Regions from separate parts of the Pantoea sp. y20 genome, predicted to be linked through region 2. Evidence: predicted binding sites of a transcription regulator. Region 2 holds the regulator's gene; each other region holds the start of a gene.
The links. The regulator PhoB, encoded in region 2, activates phosphate uptake and scavenging genes when phosphate is short. The targets are predictions, from matches to a motif close to CTGTCATAAAACTGNCNNAT.
Positions count from the first base shown of each region.

Region 1: rbsK (ribokinase) is a predicted target of PhoB. The motif match lies at 3,112-3,131, and genes of this name have one in related genera.
Region 3: pitA (inorganic phosphate transporter PitA) is a predicted target of PhoB. The motif match lies at 1,447-1,466, and genes of this name have one in related genera.
Region 4: pstS (phosphate ABC transporter substrate-binding protein PstS) is a predicted target of PhoB. The motif match lies at 2,670-2,689, and genes of this name have one in related genera.

Region 1 is NZ_CM142816.1:695,709-700,862, forward strand. Features, by position in the region: gene nadR (multifunctional transcriptional regulator/nicotinamide-nucleotide adenylyltransferase/ribosylnicotinamide kinase NadR) at 1-121, shown strand, start outside; gene ettA (energy-dependent translational throttle protein EttA) at 172-1,839, opposite strand; gene deoR (DNA-binding transcriptional repressor DeoR) at 2,072-2,842, opposite strand; gene rbsK (ribokinase) at 3,203-4,120, shown strand; gene fucP (L-fucose:H+ symporter permease) at 4,130-5,154, shown strand, end outside.
Region 2 is NZ_CM142816.1:1,045,440-1,050,593, forward strand. Features, by position in the region: gene ACYAC5_RS04745 (AAA family ATPase) at 1-838, opposite strand, end outside; gene sbcD (exonuclease subunit SbcD) at 835-2,052, opposite strand; gene phoB (phosphate response regulator transcription factor PhoB) at 2,250-2,939, shown strand; gene phoR (phosphate regulon sensor histidine kinase PhoR) at 2,960-4,270, shown strand; gene ACYAC5_RS04765 (PstS family phosphate ABC transporter substrate-binding protein) at 4,928-5,154, shown strand, end outside.
Region 3 is NZ_CM142816.1:3,896,607-3,901,760, forward strand. Features, by position in the region: gene ACYAC5_RS18140 (autotransporter domain-containing protein) at 1-194, shown strand, start outside; gene ACYAC5_RS18145 (BaiN/RdsA family NAD(P)/FAD-dependent oxidoreductase) at 191-1,375, opposite strand; gene pitA (inorganic phosphate transporter PitA) at 1,618-3,117, shown strand; gene uspB (universal stress protein UspB) at 3,283-3,618, opposite strand; gene uspA (universal stress protein UspA) at 4,037-4,474, shown strand; gene rsmJ (16S rRNA (guanine(1516)-N(2))-methyltransferase RsmJ) at 4,541-5,154, opposite strand, start outside.
Region 4 is NZ_CM142816.1:4,209,070-4,214,223, reverse strand. Features, by position in the region: gene pstA (phosphate ABC transporter permease PstA) at 1-468, opposite strand, end outside; gene pstC (phosphate ABC transporter permease PstC) at 465-1,427, opposite strand; gene pstS (phosphate ABC transporter substrate-binding protein PstS) at 1,517-2,560, opposite strand; gene glmS (glutamine--fructose-6-phosphate transaminase (isomerizing)) at 2,737-4,566, opposite strand; gene glmU (bifunctional UDP-N-acetylglucosamine diphosphorylase/glucosamine-1-phosphate N-acetyltransferase GlmU) at 4,697-5,154, opposite strand, start outside.

The DNA of each region.
Region 1 (5,154 bases), 350 kb from region 2:
GACCATGCTGATCACCATGCTGCGTGAAAACAATATCGAGTTTGTGCACGTTAAAGAAGATGACTATGACACGCGCTTCCTGCGTTGTGTCGAGTTAGTAAAGCAGATGCTGGGCAGCTGATTCAGCCATAAAAAAAGGCGCCTAATGGCGCCTTTTTCACAGCAACAGACTTACTTCGTCATACGCTTGTACTTGATACGCTTCGGCTCGAGCGCGTCGGCGCCGAGGGTGCGTTTCTTGTACTCTTCGTACTCGGTAAAGTTACCTTCGAAGAACTCCACTTTGCCTTCATCCTGATAATCGATGATGTGGGTGGCGATACGGTCCAGGAACCAACGGTCATGCGAGATCACCATGGCACAGCCCGGGAATTCCAGCAGGGCGTTTTCCAGCGCGCGCAGAGTTTCGATGTCGAGGTCGTTGGTTGGTTCATCGAGCAGCAGCAGGTTGCCGCCGACTTGCAGCAGCTTGGCGAGGTGCAGACGACCGCGCTCACCCCCTGACAGCTCGCCCACGCGTTTGCCCTGATCGGTGCCTTTGAAGTTGAAGCGACCAACGTAGGCACGGCTTGGCATCTCGGTGTTGCCAACGCGCATAATGTCCTGACCGCCAGACACTTCTTCAAACACGGTTTTGGAATTGTCCATCGCGTCACGGAACTGATCAACCGACGCCAGCTTGACGGTTTCGCCCAGCTCGATGGTGCCGGAATCGGGTTGCTCCTGGCCTGACATCATGCGGAACAGCGTAGATTTACCCGCGCCGTTCGGGCCGATGATGCCGACAATCGCGCCTTTCGGTACAGAGAAGGTCAGATCGTCGATCAGCACGCGATCGCCATACGATTTCTTCAGGTTGGTCACTTCCAGCACTTTGTCGCCAAGGCGAGCGCCAGGTGGAATGAAGAGTTCGTTGGTTTCGTTACGCTTCTGGTAATCGGTGTTGTTCAACTCTTCAAAGCGTGCCAGACGGGCTTTGCCCTTCGACTGACGGCCTTTCGCGCCTTGACGCACCCACTCCAGCTCTTTCTCGATAGATTTGCGACGCGCCGCTTCAGAAGAAGCTTCCTGCGCCAGACGCTGATCTTTTTGCTCCAGCCAGGAAGAGTAGTTACCTTCCCACGGAATACCTTCACCGCGGTCCAGTTCCAGAATCCAGCCAGCCACGTTATCCAGGAAGTAACGGTCATGCGTGATCGCCACAACGGTCCCTTCGAAGTCGTGCAGGAAGCGCTCGAGCCACGCCACGGATTCGGCATCCAGGTGGTTGGTCGGTTCATCGAGCAGCAGCATGTCTGGCTTTTCCAGCAGCAGACGGCACAGCGCAACGCGGCGGCGCTCACCACCGGAAAGGGTAGCGATTTTGGCATCCCAGTCTGGCAGACGCATCGCATCGGCGGCACGGTTCAGCTGGGTATCGAGGTTGTGACCATCGTGCGCCTGGATCACTTCTTCCAGACGGCCCTGTTCAGCGGCCAGCTTGTCGAAATCCGCATCGGGATCGGCATACAGCGCATACACTTCGTCGAGGCGCTTCAGCGCGCCAACCACTTCGGATACCGCTTCTTCAACGGATTCACGCACGGTGTGCTCCGGGTTCAACTGCGGTTCCTGCGGCAGATAACCCACATTGATGCCCGGCTGTGGGCGTGCTTCCCCTTCGATATCGGTATCGATACCGGCCATGATGCGCAGCAGCGTCGATTTACCCGAGCCGTTCAGGCCGAGTACACCGATTTTTGCTCCAGGGAAGAAGCTAAGAGAAATATTCTTCAGGATGTGACGCTTCGGCGGAACGACCTTGCCGACGCGATGCATGCTATAGACGAATTGAGCCACGTTGTATTGAGCCTTTTGGTCTGTGAGTTATGAACTTTAGGTACAGAAGTTTAGCTGTTTTCACCCTTTATTCATACCCGTCATACTTCGCGCTGCAGGTGCGTTGGCTGCGTGTGTCCACCCCAGTCACATACTAATGTATGCGCCTGGGGATGAACCCACTTGCCGCCTTCCTGCAACACGAAGTATTTAGGGTCTGGTTTTGTTTCCCGGTAATAGAAACAGAGGAATTCTAAGCTTTAGGCAATCGCAGCGGAATATTCTGTTGTGCCAGCCAGCTCTTCAGCGCCGGTTCGGGTGCGCTATCGCTGACCAGCAAATCAAAACGGCGCAATTCACCGATACGCGCGGGCAGCACTTTGCCAAATTTACTGCTGTCCGCCACCAGCACGCGCTGACGTGCGCGCAGCATCGCGTGGTGCTTCATCGCCAGCTCGTTAATGTTGTAGCAGGTGGCGCCCTGTTCCTGATCGATACCTGCCGCCGAAATAAAGGCCAGCGTCGGGCAGAGATCGTCGAGGATCGAGTGCGCGCCAATCGGCGTGAACAGCGCGTTATCGGCGTGGAACTCACCGCCGCTCAGGATCACGTTGCAGGCCGGTTTCTCTTTCAACGCCAGGAAAGTGTTCATCGCGCAGCAGATGGCGGTGAACGGCAAGGTGTCAGGAATCGCATCTACGATGTACGGCAGCGTGGTGCCGCAATCAAAAAATACCGTGTCATTTTCACTGATCAGATCCGCAGCAGCCTGCGCCAGGCGCTGTTTGCGTGCGGCGTTCTGACCGTGCTGATCGGAGATGAAATAGTGTCCGGCGTGGCTTTTCGGATCGCTGACGATATAGCCGCCCAGCAGCACCACGGTTGAAGCCGGTTCGGTGAGATCGCGGCGAATGGTCATTTCCGACACGCCGAGCAGCTGCGCCGCGTCTTTCAGGTGCAGTTTATCGGTGCGTTTCAGCGCCTGAGCCAACTTGTGAATACGTTCGTCGCGCCGGGTTTCCATGATCATCTCTGCGTAATTAATCCTGAAGTCGAAGTGGCCTGGTCAAAAATCACGATAAATCTCACATATTTTAATGATTTGCGACGTATCCAGCAGGCCAGTTTTCAATCTTACCTGTAATGAGATCGGCCCGCAAACCTCATGCAATGCCGCCAACGTGTTGCTCTCAAGCCGCTTCGCTCTGATTCTCAATGTTGTTCCATTGTTAGAATAATAACATTCATTTCTACCAATTAATGGCTGTTTATCGGCTTTTTATCAGGATGTCGAGGTGTGAAATTTATCACACAATTAACTTTATTAACCTGATATTGTTATTTTAATAACATTATAAAGCTAAAAATTCACCGGGAGAAAACAATGGATATTGCGGTTATTGGGTCAAATATGGTGGACCTCATTACCTATACCAATCAGCTGCCTAAAGCGGGCGAAACGCTGGAAGCACCCGATTTTGCCATCGGCTGCGGGGGTAAAGGTGCCAATCAGGCTGTGGCAGCGGCGAAGATGGGCGGCAGCGTGATGATGGTGAGTAAAGTCGGCGACGATCTGTTCGCGCCGAATACCGTGGCCAATCTGCAGCAGCAAGGCGTTGATACCCGCTTCGTCACCACCGCGCCAGGCACCTCCAGCGGCGTGGCACCGATCTTCGTCGACGATCAGTCGCAGAACCGCATTCTGATTATCAAAGGTGCCAACCAGCAGTTGAAGCCAGCCGATATCGATGCCGCCGCCGAAGCACTGAAAAGCTGCCAGTTGATCATCCTGCAGCTGGAGATCCCGCTGGAGACTGTTTATTACGCCATTGATTTTGCCCGTCAGCATGACATCAAAGTGATCCTCAATCCGGCACCGGCGGTGGCGGATCTCAATATCGACTACGCCTGCAAATGCGACTTTTTCATGCCGAATGAAACCGAGTTGGAGATCCTCACCGGCATGCCGGTCACCACGGATGAAGAGGTGAAGCTGGCGGGGCAATCGCTGCTCAAACGCGGGCTGAAAAATCTGATCATCACGCTGGGCGGGCGCGGTTCGCTGTGGATGTCTGGCGACAGCGTGCATCAGGTTGCCCCCACCGCGGTAAAAGCGGTGGATACCAGCGGCGCGGGCGATGCCTTTATCGGCTGCTTCGCCCACGAGTTGGTGAAAAGCGGCGATATCCCGGCCGCGATGGCGCAAGCCTCGGCTTATGCCGCCTGCAGCGTGACCGGTCGCGGCACGCAGCGCTCCTATCCCGACGCGGAAACCTTCCAGCGTTTTCTCAACGTTCACTGAGGTCGAGTTATGCAACCGAACATTGTTCAGCAATCTGATGGCTATCTGAATAAAACGCCGCTGTTCCAGTTCATTTTGCTCTCGTGCCTGTTCCCGTTGTGGGGCTGTGCGGCGAGTCTGAACGACATCCTGATCACCCAGTTCAAAAGCGTGTTCGCGTTAAGCGATTTCGCCAGCGCGCTGGTGCAGAGCGCGTTCTACGGCGGCTACTTCCTGATCGCTATTCCGGCCTCGCTGGTGATCCGCAAAGCCACCTATAAACTGGCGATTTTATTGGGCCTGGCGCTGTATATTGTGGGCTGCGTGCTGTTCTATCCTGCGTCGCACATGGCAACCTACACCATGTTCCTGGCAGCGATTTTCGCCATCGCTATCGGTTTGAGCTTCCTCGAAACCGCCGCCAACACCTACAGCTCGATGATTGGTCATCGCGATCACGCCACGCTGCGCCTGAATATCAGCCAGACTTTCTATCCGGTGGGCGCACTGATGGGCATCGTGCTGGGCAAATATCTGGTGTTTCAGGAGGGCGACAGTCTGGAAAGTCAGCTGGCCGGCATGAATGCGGAACAGGCGCATGCGTTCCGTCTCACCATGCTGGAGCACACGCTGGAACCCTACAAATATCTGGTGATGGTTTTGGTGGTAGTGATGCTGCTGTTTCTGTTCACCCGCTATCCGCGCTGCAAACCGGAAAGCAGTGAAAAATCGTTGCCGTCGCTCGGCGAAACTTTCCGCTATCTGGCGGCGAATCGTCACTTCAAACGCGGGATTCTGGCGCAGTTCTTGTATGTCGGCATGCAGGTGGCGGTGTGGTCGTTCACCATTCGTCTGGCGCTGACGCTCGGCGCGGTCAATGAGCGCCATGCCTCTAACTTTATGATTTACAGCTTCATCGGCTTCTTTATCGGTAAATTTATCGCCAACGTCCTGATGACGCGCTTCCGTGCGGAAAAAGTGTTGATTGCCTACTCGCTGCTGGGTGTTCTGGCGTTGGCGTATGTGATGTTTGTGCCGAACTTTACCGCCGTGTA
Region 2 (5,154 bases):
GATCGCCATCCGCCTGCTGCCAGGCCTGTTGCGCGGCAAGCAGCGTCTGTTCGGCCTGCTGCTGCTCTTGGGTTAGCTGTTGCTGCTGCACCAGCCATTGCTGCTGATGCTGCGCCAGCGTTAGCTGTTCGCTGAGAATTTTCTCCTGCGCACCAAGTTCTGCCAACTGCTGCGTCAATTCTGCCCGGCGTGCTTCATCCAGCAGCGACATGCCACCGGCGCGGGCGCGCAGCGTATCCAGCTCGCTGCGCGCGGTGCGCCAGCGTTCATAGATCTGCACCGAGATTTGTCCGTAGATTTCGGTGCCGGTCAGCTCTTCCAGCAGCTCGGCGCGTTCGCCGGGTTTGGCATTCAGGAAGGCGGCAAACTGGCCTTGCGACAGCATCATTGAGCGGGTAAAGCGGGCGAAATCGAGCCCCGACAGGGTCTCAATCGCTTTTAGCTTGTCGCCAACTTTATCGGCGATGATCTGATTATCAGCGACGCGCGCCAGCTCGACGCGCGGTGCCTGCAGCTTACCGTCGGCTTGGCCGCGCGCGCGGTTCTGGCTCCAGAAGGCGCGCCAGGCTTCGCCTTTGATCTCAAACTCCACTTCCGCCAGACACTCGGCGGTGTCGCGGGTGATCAGCTCGTTCTGGGTTTGCGACAGCGTGCCGAGGCGCGGCGTCTGATGATAGAGCGCCAGGCAAATCGCATCGAGTAAGGTGGTTTTGCCCGCGCCAGTGGCGCCGGTAATGGCAAACAAGCCGTTGCTGGCAAAGGGCTCACGACGGAAATCGATAAACCATTCGCCGCGCAGCGCATTGAGGTTCTTAAAACGTAGCGTCAAAATTTTCATGCGGATGGATTCTCCAGCGCGGCAAGCTGGGTGCGGAACAGCTGCGTTAACTGCTCGGCCTGCCCGGCATCCAGCTGATCTTCCTGCGCCAGTCGGCGAGCAAACACGTCTTCCACTTTTAGTTCGCTCAGGGTTTCGTTCTCCAGCCGTTCGAGGCTGCGCTGCCGCTGTTCGCGGCTGCGGCGCACCAGCAGCACTTCGACCGGCAGATTTTCGGTGAGCGCTTCAATGCGACGTTGCAGATCGCTGAGATATTCCTGCGTGGTGATCTCAATATCCAGCCAGACTGGCTGTTCGCTGGCGCTCGCGCTGAACTGCGCCAGCTGATGTTCAATCTCCGCCATCGAGCCTTTCAGCATCTGCATCGGCTGGAAGTGCGGGATGGTTAGCGGCGTAACGGTATCGAGCGTGGTGCTGAATTCCAGCAGGAAGACGCTTTTCTCGCGGCCAAGCTCATCAAAACTGAGCGGAATCGGCGAACCGCTGTAACGAATGTGCTCGCTGTTGGCGATGCGCTGGGCGCGATGGATGTGACCGAGCGCGATGTAATCGGCGTGCGGAAACGCCTGCGCCGGGAAGGCATCCAGCGTACCGATATAGATGTCGCGCACCGAATCGCTTTTAGTCACGCCAACAGTGGTGAGATGACCGGTGGCGATGATCGGCAGCGTAACGTCCTGCGCATCGCACTGCGCCTGCGCGGCAGCAAAGCAGTGCTGATAATGCTGCTCGATCGCCTCCAGCAGCGAGATCTGCTTCTCGCGGCCGGATTGGCCAGCCTGGCTACGCAGAATGTCGCGCGGACGCAGATAAGGAATGGCGCACAGCAGCGCGCCCGGCGCGCCGTCGCGCTGCTTCAGGGTTAATACCTGCTGTTCGCCCTGCGGCGTGGCGCTGGTTATCACCTGCGTATTCAGGCAGGCCAGCAGCTCGCGCGATTCATTCAGCGTCGCCACCGAGTCGTGATTGCCCGCCAGCACCACCAATTGACAGCCGCTTGGCTGCAGCGCCACCACAAAACGGTTAAACATTTCACGCGCGTAGCTCGGCGGCGAACCGGTATCAAACAGGTCGCCGGCGATAATCAGCGCATCCACCTGATGCTGCACAATCTGATCCAGCAGCCAGTCGAGAAACGCCTGATGTTCCCGCGCGCGACTTTTGCTGTAAAAGAACTGACCGAGATGCCAGTCAGCGGTGTGAATGATGCGCATGTTTGCTCCGTGCTCTATTTAGCGAAGACGAATTATAACCACTTAAGATCACAAAGAAAAAAAGCAGAATTTTATTGTGACATTTCTGTTTTTTATCTATCTATCTTAGGGCGGTGTTTTCATAAAAGTGTCACAAAACTGACGCATAATGGCGCCGCAAATCCCAGTGACACGGTGTCACACTAGCAGGAGTTACAATGGCTAAGCGCATTTTGGTTGTGGAAGACGAAGCTCCCATCCGTGAAATGTTATGTTTCGTGCTGGAACAGAATGATTACCAGCCTATTGAGGCGGAAGATTATGACAGCGCGATTGGTAAGCTGATCGAACCCTGGCCTGATTTGATTCTGCTGGACTGGATGTTGCCCGGCGGCAGCGGGATTCAGTTTATTAAGCATTTGAAGCGCGAAGCCATGACGCGCGACATTCCGGTGATGATGCTGACGGCGCGCGGTGAAGAGGAAGATCGCGTGCGCGGTCTGGAAGTGGGCGCGGATGATTACATCACCAAGCCATTCTCACCGAAAGAGCTGATGGCGCGTATCAAAGCGGTGATGCGCCGTATTTCACCGATGGCGGTGGAAGAGGTGATTGAGATGCAGGGCCTGAGCCTTGATCCTTCCTCACATCGTGTGATGTCGGAAACCACGCCGCTGGAGATGGGGCCGACCGAGTATAAATTGCTGCACTTCTTTATGACCCACCCGGAACGCGTGTACAGCCGCGAACAGCTGCTGAACCATGTTTGGGGCACCAATGTGTATGTCGAAGATCGCACCGTCGATGTGCATATTCGCCGTTTACGTAAAGCACTGGAATTAACCGGCCACGATCGCATGGTTCAAACCGTGCGCGGAACAGGGTATCGTTTCTCTGCCCGCTATTAAACGTAAACGGAGTGTTTACCGTGCTGGAACGACTCTCCTGGAAGAGATTGTTGACCGAGCTGGCGCTGGTCTGTTTACCTGCGCTGGTGTTGGGTCTGTTGTTCGGATATCTGCCGTGGCTGCTGCTGATTGCGGTGACCGGCGTGATGTTCTGGCACTTCAGAAATCTGATGCGTCTGTCGCACTGGCTGTGGGTCGATCGTTCAATGACGCCGCCCACCGGACGCGGCAGCTGGGAACCGCTGTTTTATGGCCTGTACCAGATGCAATTGCGCAACCGGCGGCGGCGGCGCGAGCTGGGCAATCTGATCAAACGTTTCCGCAGCGGAGCAGAATCGCTGCCGGATGCGGTGGTGCTGACCACCGAAGAGGGCACTATTTTCTGGTGCAACGGCCTGGCGCAGCAGCACCTTGGCTTGCGCTGGCCGGAAGATAACGGCCAGAACATCCTCAATTTGCTGCGTTATCCTGAATTTTCCCGCTATATCCGCCAGCGCAAGTTCGACATGCCGCTGACGCAGATCCTCAATAATCAGCATCATATGGAATTCCGCGTGATGCCTTACAGCGAAGGTCAGTGGCTGATGGTGGCGCGTGATGTCACCCAGATGCACCAGTTGGAAGGCGCGCGACGCAACTTTTTTGCTAACGTCAGTCATGAACTGCGCACGCCGTTAACGGTATTGCAGGGTTATCTGGAAATGATGGACGACTCGGTGATGAACGAGCGCACGCGCAGCAAGGCGTTGCATACCATGCAAGAGCAGACGCGCCGCATGGACAGCCTGGTGAAGCAGTTGTTGACCTTGTCGCGTATCGAAGCGGCGCCGGCCATCGATCTCAAAGAGACGGTGGATGTGCCGGGCATGCTGATGCTGTTGCAGCGTGAAGCGGAAACGCTGAGTCAGGGACGTCACACCATCCATTTCCATACCGATCCGCATCTGAAAGTGTTCGGCAATGATGAGCAGCTACGTAGCGCCATTTCCAATCTGGTCTACAACGCGGTGAATCACACGCCCGATGGCACGCGCATCGACATCAGTTGGCTGCGCACTAAACAAGGCGCGCAGTTTAAGGTGTGCGATGACGGGCCGGGCATTAGCGAGCAGCATCTGCCGCGCCTCACCGAGCGTTTCTATCGCGTGGATAAAGCGCGTTCGCGCGCCACCGGCGGCAGCGGATTGGGGCTGGCGATCGTGAAGCATGCGTTGGGACATCACAACGCGCGGCTGGAGATCACCAGCGTGCCGCATCAGGAAACCTGTTTCAGCTTCCTGCTGCCGCCACGCTTGATTGTGGCTAACGTGATGCAAGAGCGGGTTAATTAAGGTCGTAGGATCGCTATTCATGGCGCCATACTTATCAGTTAATAAAGCCTTTTTGGTGCGGGCGCTGACACATCTGCTGCGTCACGGGCCGTCCTCGCGCCGCTAGCGCGGTACCTTCGGCTTCCACGTTGTGCCGACGGACCGTTCGCGGATCGGCCTTCCCTGGCCGACCCCGAACTGCCTCGCGCATCCATGCGCGAGGCTCCTGGCCCAACGTAAAAGCCTCAGCGCTGCGAATGGCCCTTTTGCCGCAGCAGACGCGCCAGCGCCTGAAGCGAATGAGTCCTTTTCAACAACACGCACTGAAGCTTATGAGCAGGCCGGGGGCACTTTTGGCCTGGCAATCCGCAGCGCTGAACGAAGCGAGGAAGCCAGGAGAGCCCGCAGGACGCGGGCGAAAGGCGGAGCCGGGACAAGGAAGTCCCGTCTCCGCCGGTCCGTCAGGCAGACGAGCGAAGTGAAGGTACCGCGTAAGCGGCGCGAGGACCGCCGGACCAAAAGTGACACCGGCCTGCGCACTCGTCGTTGGTTTAACTGACAAGCATTACGCCATTCATGGAGACCAATTCCCGCCTCATTAACAACCCATACGCAATGTATTGCGTGATAAATCGCACCGCTCCAGAATAGGCGTCTTACTGAATTGCGGAATCGCCAATGAAATCGCTGTTGATCTCCCTCTTGCTGCTTTGCTCTGCTTTGGCACACGGCCAACAAACCATGCTAACCGGCAATCTGAGCAGCGTTGGATCGGATACGCTGGGTTATCTGATGACATTATGGGGCGAGGATTTCAGCCGCCAGTCGCCGGGCGTCAACGTTCAGGTGCAGGCGGCGGGATCTTCTACTGCGCCGACGGCGCTGGCGGCAGGTGCTGCCCAGCT
Region 3 (5,154 bases), 1.4 Mb from region 2:
CGGGCAATGTTGCGGTAGATAAAGATAATCTGCGTACTGGCCGAGGCGGTAAGCACCTGCAATATAGCGGCGACGTTGGCTGGCAACTGACTGAGAATGTTCAGCTTAATAGCCAGCTTAAGTGGCAACATCGCCTAAGTCAGGAAGGTGCCAGCAACTGGCAGACACAACTGGGTGTAAAGATTACCTTTTAAAGCGCCTGCGCGCACGCCCAGGCCGAGCTCCACGCCCACTGGAAGTTGTAGCCGCCCAGCCAACCGGTAACGTCCACCACTTCGCCGATAAAGAACAAACCTGGCACATCGCGCGCTTCCATGGTTTTTGACGACAGTTGGGTGGTATCGACGCCGCCTAGCGTCACTTCTGCGGTGCGATAGCCTTCGGTGCCGTTTGGCTGCACGCGCCATTGATGCAGCGTGCTGACCAGTTCGCCCTGCTGCTTGCTGTTAAGCTGCTTCAGCGTGACGTCAGGAATCTGCTTTAGCTCCTGCAGCACTTCCACCAACCGTTTTGGCAGAATTTTCGCCAGACTGTTTTTCAGGCTGAGATTGGGATGCGCTTCGCGCTGCACATGAATGAAATCATCCAGCGAAGTGGCAGGTGACAAATCAATGGTGACGAATTCACCCGGCTGCCAGTAGCTGGAGATTTGCAGCACGGCGGGCCCCGATAAGCCGCGATGGGTAAACAGCATCGCTTCTTTAAATAAGGTGCCGTCCTGCGCGGTGATGGTGGTGGGCAGCGCGACGCCCGACAGCGTGTTGAGCTGTTCCAGCAGCGGTTTATGCAGCGTGAACGGCACCAATGCCGCACGCGTCGGGAACACTTTCAGGCCGAACTGTTCCGCCACTTTATAGCCAAACGGCGTGGCGCCGAGGCCTGGCATCGAGAGCCCGCCGCTGGCGATCACCAGTTTTTCTGCCTGCACCGATGTGCCGTTCAGCTGCAAGGTATAACCGTTATCGTCGCGCTCAACGCTCAGCACTTCACTGCGCAGGCGCAGCGTCACCTGGCCGGCATCACACTCTTTCAACAGCAGATCGACAATCTGCTGTGCGGAGTCATCGCAGAATAATTGCCCGAGCGTTTTCTCGTGATACGCAATGCCGTGGCGATTGACCAGATCGATGAAATCCCACTGGTTGTAGCGCGCCAGCGCCGATTTGCAGAAATGCGGATTGTGCGACAGATACGCCGCCGGTTCGGTGTGCATGTTGGTGAAGTTGCAGCGACCGCCGCCCGACATCAAAATCTTGCGACCGGCTTTTTTGCCGTTATCCAGCAGCAATACGCGGCGACCCAATTGCCCTGCCTGCGCAGCGCAGAACATGCCGGCTGCGCCTGCACCAATAATGATAACGTCAAACTTTTCCACTGCTTTTATCCGCCTTGCTCGAAAGGCGCTGATTGTAGGGATTTGCGGCTTTTAGCGCCAGCTTCAAAAAAATGCCGTAAATGTGTCATAATGTAACTTACTAATTTTAAGCTGTTTTCAGCTAAATCTATACGCTGCATTACAATTTTAAGACAATAAAGAGCTATATTTTTCTTTCATATCGCGCACGTTGTCGCAGATAATGCGCCGCGTTCATGTCCTCCCAAAATGGCGTAACGTTTATGCTACATCTGTTTGCTGGTCTCGACCTCAGTACCAGCCTGTTACTGATTCTTGCTCTGCTGTTTGTATTGTTTTACGAAGCAATCAACGGTTTTCACGACACTGCTAACGCGGTCGCGACTGTCATTTATACCCGTGCGATGCGGGCGCAACTGGCGGTTGTCATGGCGGGTGTTTTCAACTTCTTAGGTGTTTTGCTTGGTGGATTGAGCGTGGCGTATGCCATCGTTCACATGCTTCCGACCGATTTACTGTTGAATGTCGGTTCGGCTCACGGACTCGCCATGGTCTTCTCCATGCTGCTGGCCGCGATTATCTGGAACCTTGGCACCTGGTATTTGGGTTTGCCGGCGTCCAGTTCTCACACATTGATTGGCGCCATCATCGGTATTGGTCTCACCAACGCCCTGATGACCGGCACCTCGGTGGTTGACGCGCTCAACCTGCCGAAAGTCATCAATATCTTCATGTCCCTGATTCTTTCGCCGATTGTAGGTCTGGTGATTGCAGGCGGTCTGATCTTTATCCTGCGTCGCTACTGGAGCGGAACCACCAAGCGTTCACGCATCCACATGACGCCTGCTGACCGTGAAAAGATTGATGGCAAGAAAAAGCCCCCGTTCTGGACGCGCATTGCCCTGATCGTTTCCGCGATTGGCGTGAGCTACTCACACGGCGCTAACGATGGTCAGAAAGGCATTGGCCTGATTATGCTGGTGCTGATCGGCGTTGCGCCGGCTGGTTTTGTGGTGAACCTGAATGCGTCGGGTTATGACATCACCCGCACGCGCGATGCCGTAAACCATCTGGAGCAGTATTATCAGCAGCACAACGAATCACTGACGCACATGGTGCAGATGGCGCCGCCTGTGGTGCCAACGCCAGATGAATCGCTTGGCGGTCCGCAGGAGTTCCATTGCGACAGCAGCCGTGCGCTGCAGGCTATCGATCGTGCGCAGCTGCTGCTGAACAATCTGCAGAGCTACGATCAGCTGACGGTTGATCAACGCAGCCAGATGCGTCGCCTGCTGCTGTGCGTTTCCGATACCGTAGATAAAGTGGCCAAGCTGCCGGAAACCAGCGCGGACGATAAGCGCTTCCTCAACAAGCTGAAAAGCGATTTGCTGGGCACCGTTGAGTACGCACCGATCTGGATTATTGTGGCTGTGGCGCTGGCGCTGGGCATCGGCACCATGATTGGCTGGCGTCGTGTTGCCACCACCATTGGTGAGAAAATCGGTAAGAAAGGCATGACGTATGCGCAAGGGATGTCGGCGCAGGTGACGGCCGCGGTATCGATTGGCGTGGCCAGTTACACCGGTATGCCCGTTTCTACCACGCACATTCTGTCGTCGTCGGTGGCCGGTACCATGCTGGTCGATGGCGGTGGATTGCAGAGTCGCACCATCAAAAATATCGCTATGGCGTGGGTGTTCACCTTGCCGGTGTGTATTTTGCTGTCGGGTTCGCTCTACTGGATTGCACTGAAACTGATCTGATGGATACCCTAAATAATTCGGATGACAGCAAGGCGGCAAGTGAGTGAATCCTCAGGAGCTTACTCAAGTAAGTGACTGAGGTGAACTCGCGCAGCTAACGCGGCTGTGATTCGAAGTATGACGGGTATGAGGGCGACGCGATGTCGCCCTTTTTATTGCCCTTTTTTATTGCCAGATAGCCATCGCAATCAAACTCACCACCACCAAAAAGCAGAGCCCGCTGGTCAGCACAAACTGCCCGCGCACGCGCTCACAGCGGCGAATGAACTCGTCGTCATGATGATCGTGATAGCGCTTCTCCCAGATATAGCGCACCAGCCGCACCTGCTTACTCGGCTGCCCGTGCGACGTGAAGAAACCCGCACCATCCACGTATTGATATAACAGCGGATCGCAACCGCGCAAAACGGCTAAAAGTGAGCGCAAAGAAGAGAAATAGCGCGCCATATTCACCAGACAAACCACACACAGAGCCCAAAAAAGCGCGATAGTGCTGATCATGTTCCCCTCCCGGCTGGAGCCGCAACGACGTCGAACGCAGCGGGGAATTGCTGTAGACGCCGCACGGGAAATAAACCAGCCATTGAATGATGTCGATTGCATTGTTGTTATGCGAACCTGAGTGCGCAACGCATATGGCAGTGGCACTTATTTTCAGTGTAGGAGATCTGTTGAATTTTTTTCCAGCGATGATTTTCGTTCAGGGCGAGTGAAAAAGCCGATAACGCTTGATCTTCCTCACAAGCGAACTTGCGCTTGCAGCATTTGTTAACAACTCTGGCTATACTCAGGACATAACAAAAACCGCCTGCAAGGCTGAAATAGTTGGTTGGTGGCGCTTCATCGCCGTCTCGCGCAAAGGAATCGCCGACCGTGAAAGCAGGAAGATTGCCCCGAATCTTGAGAAAGGAGTTTTATCATGGCTTATAAACACATCCTGATTGCAGTAGACCTTTCCCCGGAAAGCCAGTTGCTGGTTGATAAAGCCGTTTCGCTGGCCCGTCCTTATGATGCAAAAATCTCGCTGATCCACGTTGATGTGAACTATTCAGACCTCTACACCGGGCTGATTGATGTCAATCTGGGCGACATGCAGAAGCGTATTTCTGAAGAGACGCACACCGCGCTGAAAGAGCTGTCTATTAACGCCGGTTATCCGATCAGTGAAACTCTGAGCGGCAGCGGCGATCTTGGCCAGGTGCTGGTGGATGCGATTAAGAAATATGATGTGGATTTGGTGGTGTGTGGTCACCATCAGGACTTCTGGAGCAAGCTGATGTCATCGGCGCGCCAGTTGATTAACACCGTGCATATCGACATGTTGATTGTGCCGTTGCGCGACGAAGACGAAGAATAAAAATCAGGCCGGGTTACCGGCCTGATTTTTTGTAGCGGCGCAATGTATTGCGCATTGTTTGCGTTATTACCCCAGCGGCGGATAAATATCAAAGCGATGGCTTTTGGTGACCACCGCATCCTGCGTCACCACGCCCGCTAACGGCGGCGCGTAATCCGGACGCTTCACCACAATGCGCTTCTTCGCCAGACGGCGCGCCGGTTCCAGCAACGCATCAGCATCATCATCCGCACCGACCAGCGACTGAAACACCCGCATCTCTTTCTTCACCATCGCGCTTTTCTGGCGATGCGGATACATCGGATCGAGATAGACCACATCCGGCGCGGGCGTGATATCGCTCAGCGCTTGCTGGCTAACAGCGTGCAGCAGCGTCAGCCGATCGCGCAGCCAGCCGCCAATCTCCGCATCCTGATAACCGCGACGCAAACCATCGTCCAGCAAGGCCGCCACCACCGGATGGCGCTCCAGCATGCGCACGCGACAGCCCAGCGCCGCCAGCACAAACGCATCGCGCCCCAAACCGGCCGTTGCATCAACCACATCTGGCAGATAACCACTTTTGATGCCGACCGCTTTTGCCACCGCTTCGCCGCGACCGCCGCCAAATTTACGCCGATGCGCCATCGCGCCCGAGACGAAATCCACGAAGATGCCGCCGAGTTTCGGCTCATCCAGTT
Region 4 (5,154 bases), 1.1 Mb from region 2:
GCCCGCCCAACCGGAGAAGTGCTGCATCTGCGATACCACAATGGTGTAAACGAACAGGCCCACCACAATCGACGGTGCTGACAGCAGAATGTCGTTGATGAAGCGAATCACTTCCGCCAGCCAGTGTTTACGGCCATATTCCGCCAGATAAATCCCAGCCATGATGCCGAGCGGCGTTCCGATGATCGTTGACCAGAAAATCAGTAAACCGCTGCCGAGTAAGGCATTGGCTAAACCACCGCCTGCGGTGTTGGGCGGCGGTGTCGATTCGGTAAACAGCTCCCAGCTCAACCCATCAACGCCGCGCGTAACGGTGGTGAACAGAATCCACACCAGCCAGAACAGACCGAATGCCATGGTCATCAGCGACAGCGTCAGGGCAATTTTATTTTTAGTACTGCGCCATGCCTGCATTTTGCGGCGCGAGGCTTCCAGCTCAGCGCGAGCCTGAACTTCAATAGCGGTCATGAACGGGCTCCTTCACTCTTCGCCAGACGCAGGATCATCAGTTTGGAGATCGCCAGCACGATAAAGGTAATCACGAACAGAATCAGACCCAGCTCCATCAGAGCCGCAACGTGGACACCGGATTCCGCTTCGGCGAATTCGTTGGCCAGCGCGGAGGTGATGCTGTTGCCCGGCATAAACAGCGAGGCGCTGTCGAGCTGGTAGGTGTTACCGATGATAAAGGTCACCGCCATGGTTTCACCCAACGCGCGGCCCAAGCCAAGCATCACGCCGCCGATCACGCCGTTTTTGGTGAACGGCAGCACGATGCGCCAGATCACTTCCCACGTGGTGCAGCCGATGCCGTAAGCCGACTCTTTCATCATCACCGGCGTTTGTTCAAATACGTCGCGCATCACCGAGGCGATGTACGGAATGATCATGATGGCGAGAATCACGCCCGCCGCCAGAATACCGATACCGAATGCCGGGCCCGAGAATAGCGTGCCGACAATCGGGATATTCGCCATCACGTTGCCAACTGGCGTCTGGAAATATTCGGCGAACAGCGGCGCGAAAACAAACAGGCCCCACATGCCGTACACGATGCTGGGGATCGCCGCCAGCAGCTCAATGGCGGTGCCCAGCGGGCGACGCAGCCAGCCAGGCGCCAGTTCGGTCAGGAACAGCGCGATGCCGAAGCTCACCGGCACGGCAATGATCAAGGCAATAATCGAGGTGACGAGGGTGCCGTAAATCGGTACCAGCGCACCAAATTGTTCGTTTGGCGCATCCCAGGTTTTGTTCCACAGGAAAGAGAAACCAAATTTTTGGATGCTTGGCCAGGAGGAGAAAATCAGGGAGACGATAATGCCGCCCATCAACAGCAACACGATAAGCGCGGATAGCTTCACCAGCGCGCCGAAAATCATGTCGCCTTGTTTACCGGGGGCTTTGAACGTCGGCTTAGTGGCAGCCATAGAATTCTCTGTTCTCAGGGGGATGTCAGGGCGGCACGCAGGCCGCCCATTGGGGTTGGCCAACCGTCTCGGCTGGCCAGGTCAATCTGTTACTGGTACAGCGCTTTACCGGAGCTATCTTTGATGTTCGCTTTCCACGCTGCACGAATCTGGTTAGCTACGCTTTCTGGCAGCGCGGCGTAATCCAGGTCGGTTGCGGTTTTGCTGCCACCTTTGTAAGCCCAGTCGAAGAACTTCAGCACTTCGCTACCTTTCTCCGCATTCGCCTGATCTTTGTAGATCAGGATGAAGGTGGTTGAGGTGATCGGCCATGCATCGTTGCCTTTCTGGAAGGTCAGATCCTGAGCAAAGGTTTTGCTCCAGTCTGCGCCTTTCGCGGCGTTAGCAAAGCTCTCTTCACTTGGTGCGACCGCTTTACCGTCGGCATCAACCAGTTTGGTGTAGGTCAGGTTGTTCTGCTTGGCGTAAGCGTATTCCACATAGCCAATTGAACCCGGCAGACGCTGTACAAACGCGGCCACGCCGTCGTTACCTTTACCGCCCAGTCCGGTTGGCCAGTTAACGGTGTTACCTTTACCAATTTTGCTGTTCCACTCTTCGTTCACTTTTGCCAGGTAGCTGGTGAAGACGAAAGAAGTACCGGAACCGTCAGCGCGGCGAACCACGTTGATGTTGGAATCTGGCAGTTTCACGCCTGGGTTCAGTTTAGTGATCGCCGGGTCGTTCCACTTTTTGATGGTACCGAGGTAGATGTCGCCCACGGTTTTACCGTCAAGAGTCAGTTCACCGGATTTCACACCTGGGATGTTAACCGCCAGCACCACACCACCAATGACGGTAGGGAACTGGAACAGGCCGTTTTTCTGCAGATCTTCTTCTTTCATTGGCGCATCAGACGCACCGAAATCGACGGTTTTCGCGATGATTTGCTTCACGCCGCCGGAAGAACCAATACCCTGATAGTTGATTTTGCTACCGGTGGCTTGCTGGTACTCGGCTGCCCACTTGGCATAAACCGGCGCCGGGAATGTCCCGCCTGCGCCCGTCAGATCGGTGGCTGCAAAAGCAGAAACCGCGCTTACTGCGAAGGTGGCGGCGAGGATTCGGGCTACGGTGCTACGCATCAGTGTCATGTTCCCTCCAGGGGATTCAAAAAAATCAGGCTCAATGCCTTTTTAGTAGGAGTCAGTGATTGCTGCTGGAGGGAAAATAGGACAGTTTGATGACAGTGAAATGTACGAAATGTGACAGTTATATGACAGCGTACAGAAATGAAGCGGGCCCATTGCGGGCCCACTCTTGTTACTGATTATTCAACGGTAACCGATTTAGCCAGGTTACGCGGCTGGTCAACATCGGTACCTTTAATCAGCGCCACATGGTATGAGAGCAGCTGTAACGGCACGGTGTAGAAGATCGGTGCAATCACCTCTTCTACGTGCGGCAGGGAGATGATTTTCATGCCATCGCTGTCGCTGAAACCGGCATCCTGATCGGCAAACACATACAGCAAACCGCCGCGCGCGCGTACCTCTTCAATATTGGATTTCAGCTTCTCCAGCAGTTCGTTGTTGGGCGCGACCACGATCACTGGCATATCCGCATCAATCAGCGCCAGCGGGCCGTGCTTCAGCTCGCCCGCCGCATAGGCTTCGGCGTGGATATAGGAGATCTCTTTCAGCTTCAGCGCGCCTTCCATCGCGATCGGATACTGATCGCCACGGCCAAGGAACAGCGCGTGATGCTTATCAGAGAAACCTTCCGCCAGGTTTTCGATTACTTTGTCCTGCGCCAGCATCTGTTCGATGCGGCTCGGCAAGGCCTGCAGCGCGTGCACAATCTCGTGCTCGGTTTCGGCTTTCATGCCGTGCAGACGACCGAGTTTCGCCACCAGCATCAGCAATACTGCCAGCTGCGTGGTGAAGGCTTTGGTGGATGCCACGCCAATTTCAGTGCCGGCTTTGGTCATCAGCGCTAAATCGGATTCACGCACCAGCGATGAACCGGCCACATTACAGATGGCCAGCGAACCGAGATAACCCAGCTCTTTCGACAGGCGCAGCGCCGCCAGCGTATCGGCGGTTTCACCCGATTGTGACAGCGTGATCAGCAGGCTATTTTTACGCACTGCAGATTTGCGATAACGGAATTCTGAAGCAATTTCCACATCACAAGGCAGGTTAGCCAGCGACTCAAACCAGTAACGCGAAACCATGCCGGAGTTATATGACGTACCGCAGGCAATGATCTGAATATGTTCGACCTGGCTCAACAGCGTCTCAGCATCCGGGCCCAGCTCGCTAAGATCGACTTCGCCGTGATTAAAACGACCGGTGATGGTGTTTTTGATCGCGTTCGGCTGCTCGTAAATCTCTTTCTGCATGTAATGACGATAGATGCCTTTGTCGCCGGCATCGTACTGAGCGGTCGATTCGATTTCAGCGCGCTTAGCCGTTTTACCGTCACGATCGATGATGGTGACTTCGCGGCGGGTGATCTCGGCAATATCGCCCTCTTCCAGATAGATGAAGCGACGCGTCACCGGCAGCAGTGCCAGCTGATCGGAAGCGATAAAGTTTTCGCCCACGCCACGGCCAATCACCAGCGGACTGCCGGAGCGCGCCGCCACCAGCAGCGAAGGATCGCGGCTGTCCATGATCACCATGCCATACGCACCGCGCAGCTGCGGAATGACGCGCAGCACCACTTCACGCAGCGTGCCGCCCTGCTTCTGCTCCCAATGCACCAGATGCGCCACCACTTCGGTGTCGGTTTCTGAGGCAAAGTGATAGCCGCGCTCAAGCAACTGCGCGCGCAGCGGCTCATGGTTTTCAATGATGCCGTTGTGCACGATGATGATGTGCTCAGAAACGTGCGGATGCGCATTGGCCTCCGACGGTTCACCGTGTGTCGCCCAGCGCGTATGTGCGATACCGGTGCCGCCAATCAGCGGCTGCTGCTCTGCGGCTTCCGCCAGGTTCTGCACTTTACCCAGACGACGCAGGCGCGTCATATGGCCCTGACGATCGACGACGGCTAATCCCGCGGAGTCATAACCGCGATACTCAAGACGACGCAAACCTTCCAGCAGAATTTCTGCGATGTCACGCTGCGCTACTGCACCAACAATTCCACACATAGTAATTTCCTGACTTCATGGCTTTCGGCCATTGCGTTGTCATACGACCTGATTTCCCCGAGCCTTGTAGAGAGTGGGGATATTTTTTTATGGCACTGCTAACAGGCCGATCGTTGTCGGCCTTTAAAATTTATTTTTTCTTAACAGGACGCTGCCAGCCCGATTTTTGATTCTGTTCTTTACGGTTGTAGACCAGATCCGCAGCTAACACATCTTTCATTATCGTGGTGCCCGCGGCGATGGTCGCACCGCTCGCCACGCTGACTGGCGCCACCAGCTGGGTATCCGAACCGATAAACACGTTGTCTCCAATGATGGTTTTGGATTTGTTGGCGCCATCATAGTTACAGGTAATGGTACCCGCACCGATATTCACGCCCGCGCCAATTTCCGCATCGCCGAGATAAGAGAGATGACCGGCTTTGGAGCCTTTGCCGAGCGTGGCTTTCTTCATCTCTACAAAGTTGCCCACGTGCGCCGCTTCCGCCAACTCGCTGCCCGGACGCAGACGCGCAAAAGGCCCAACCGTACAAGCAGCGGCTAACGTGGCATCTTCGATCACCGAATAAGGGCTGATTTCACAGTCGT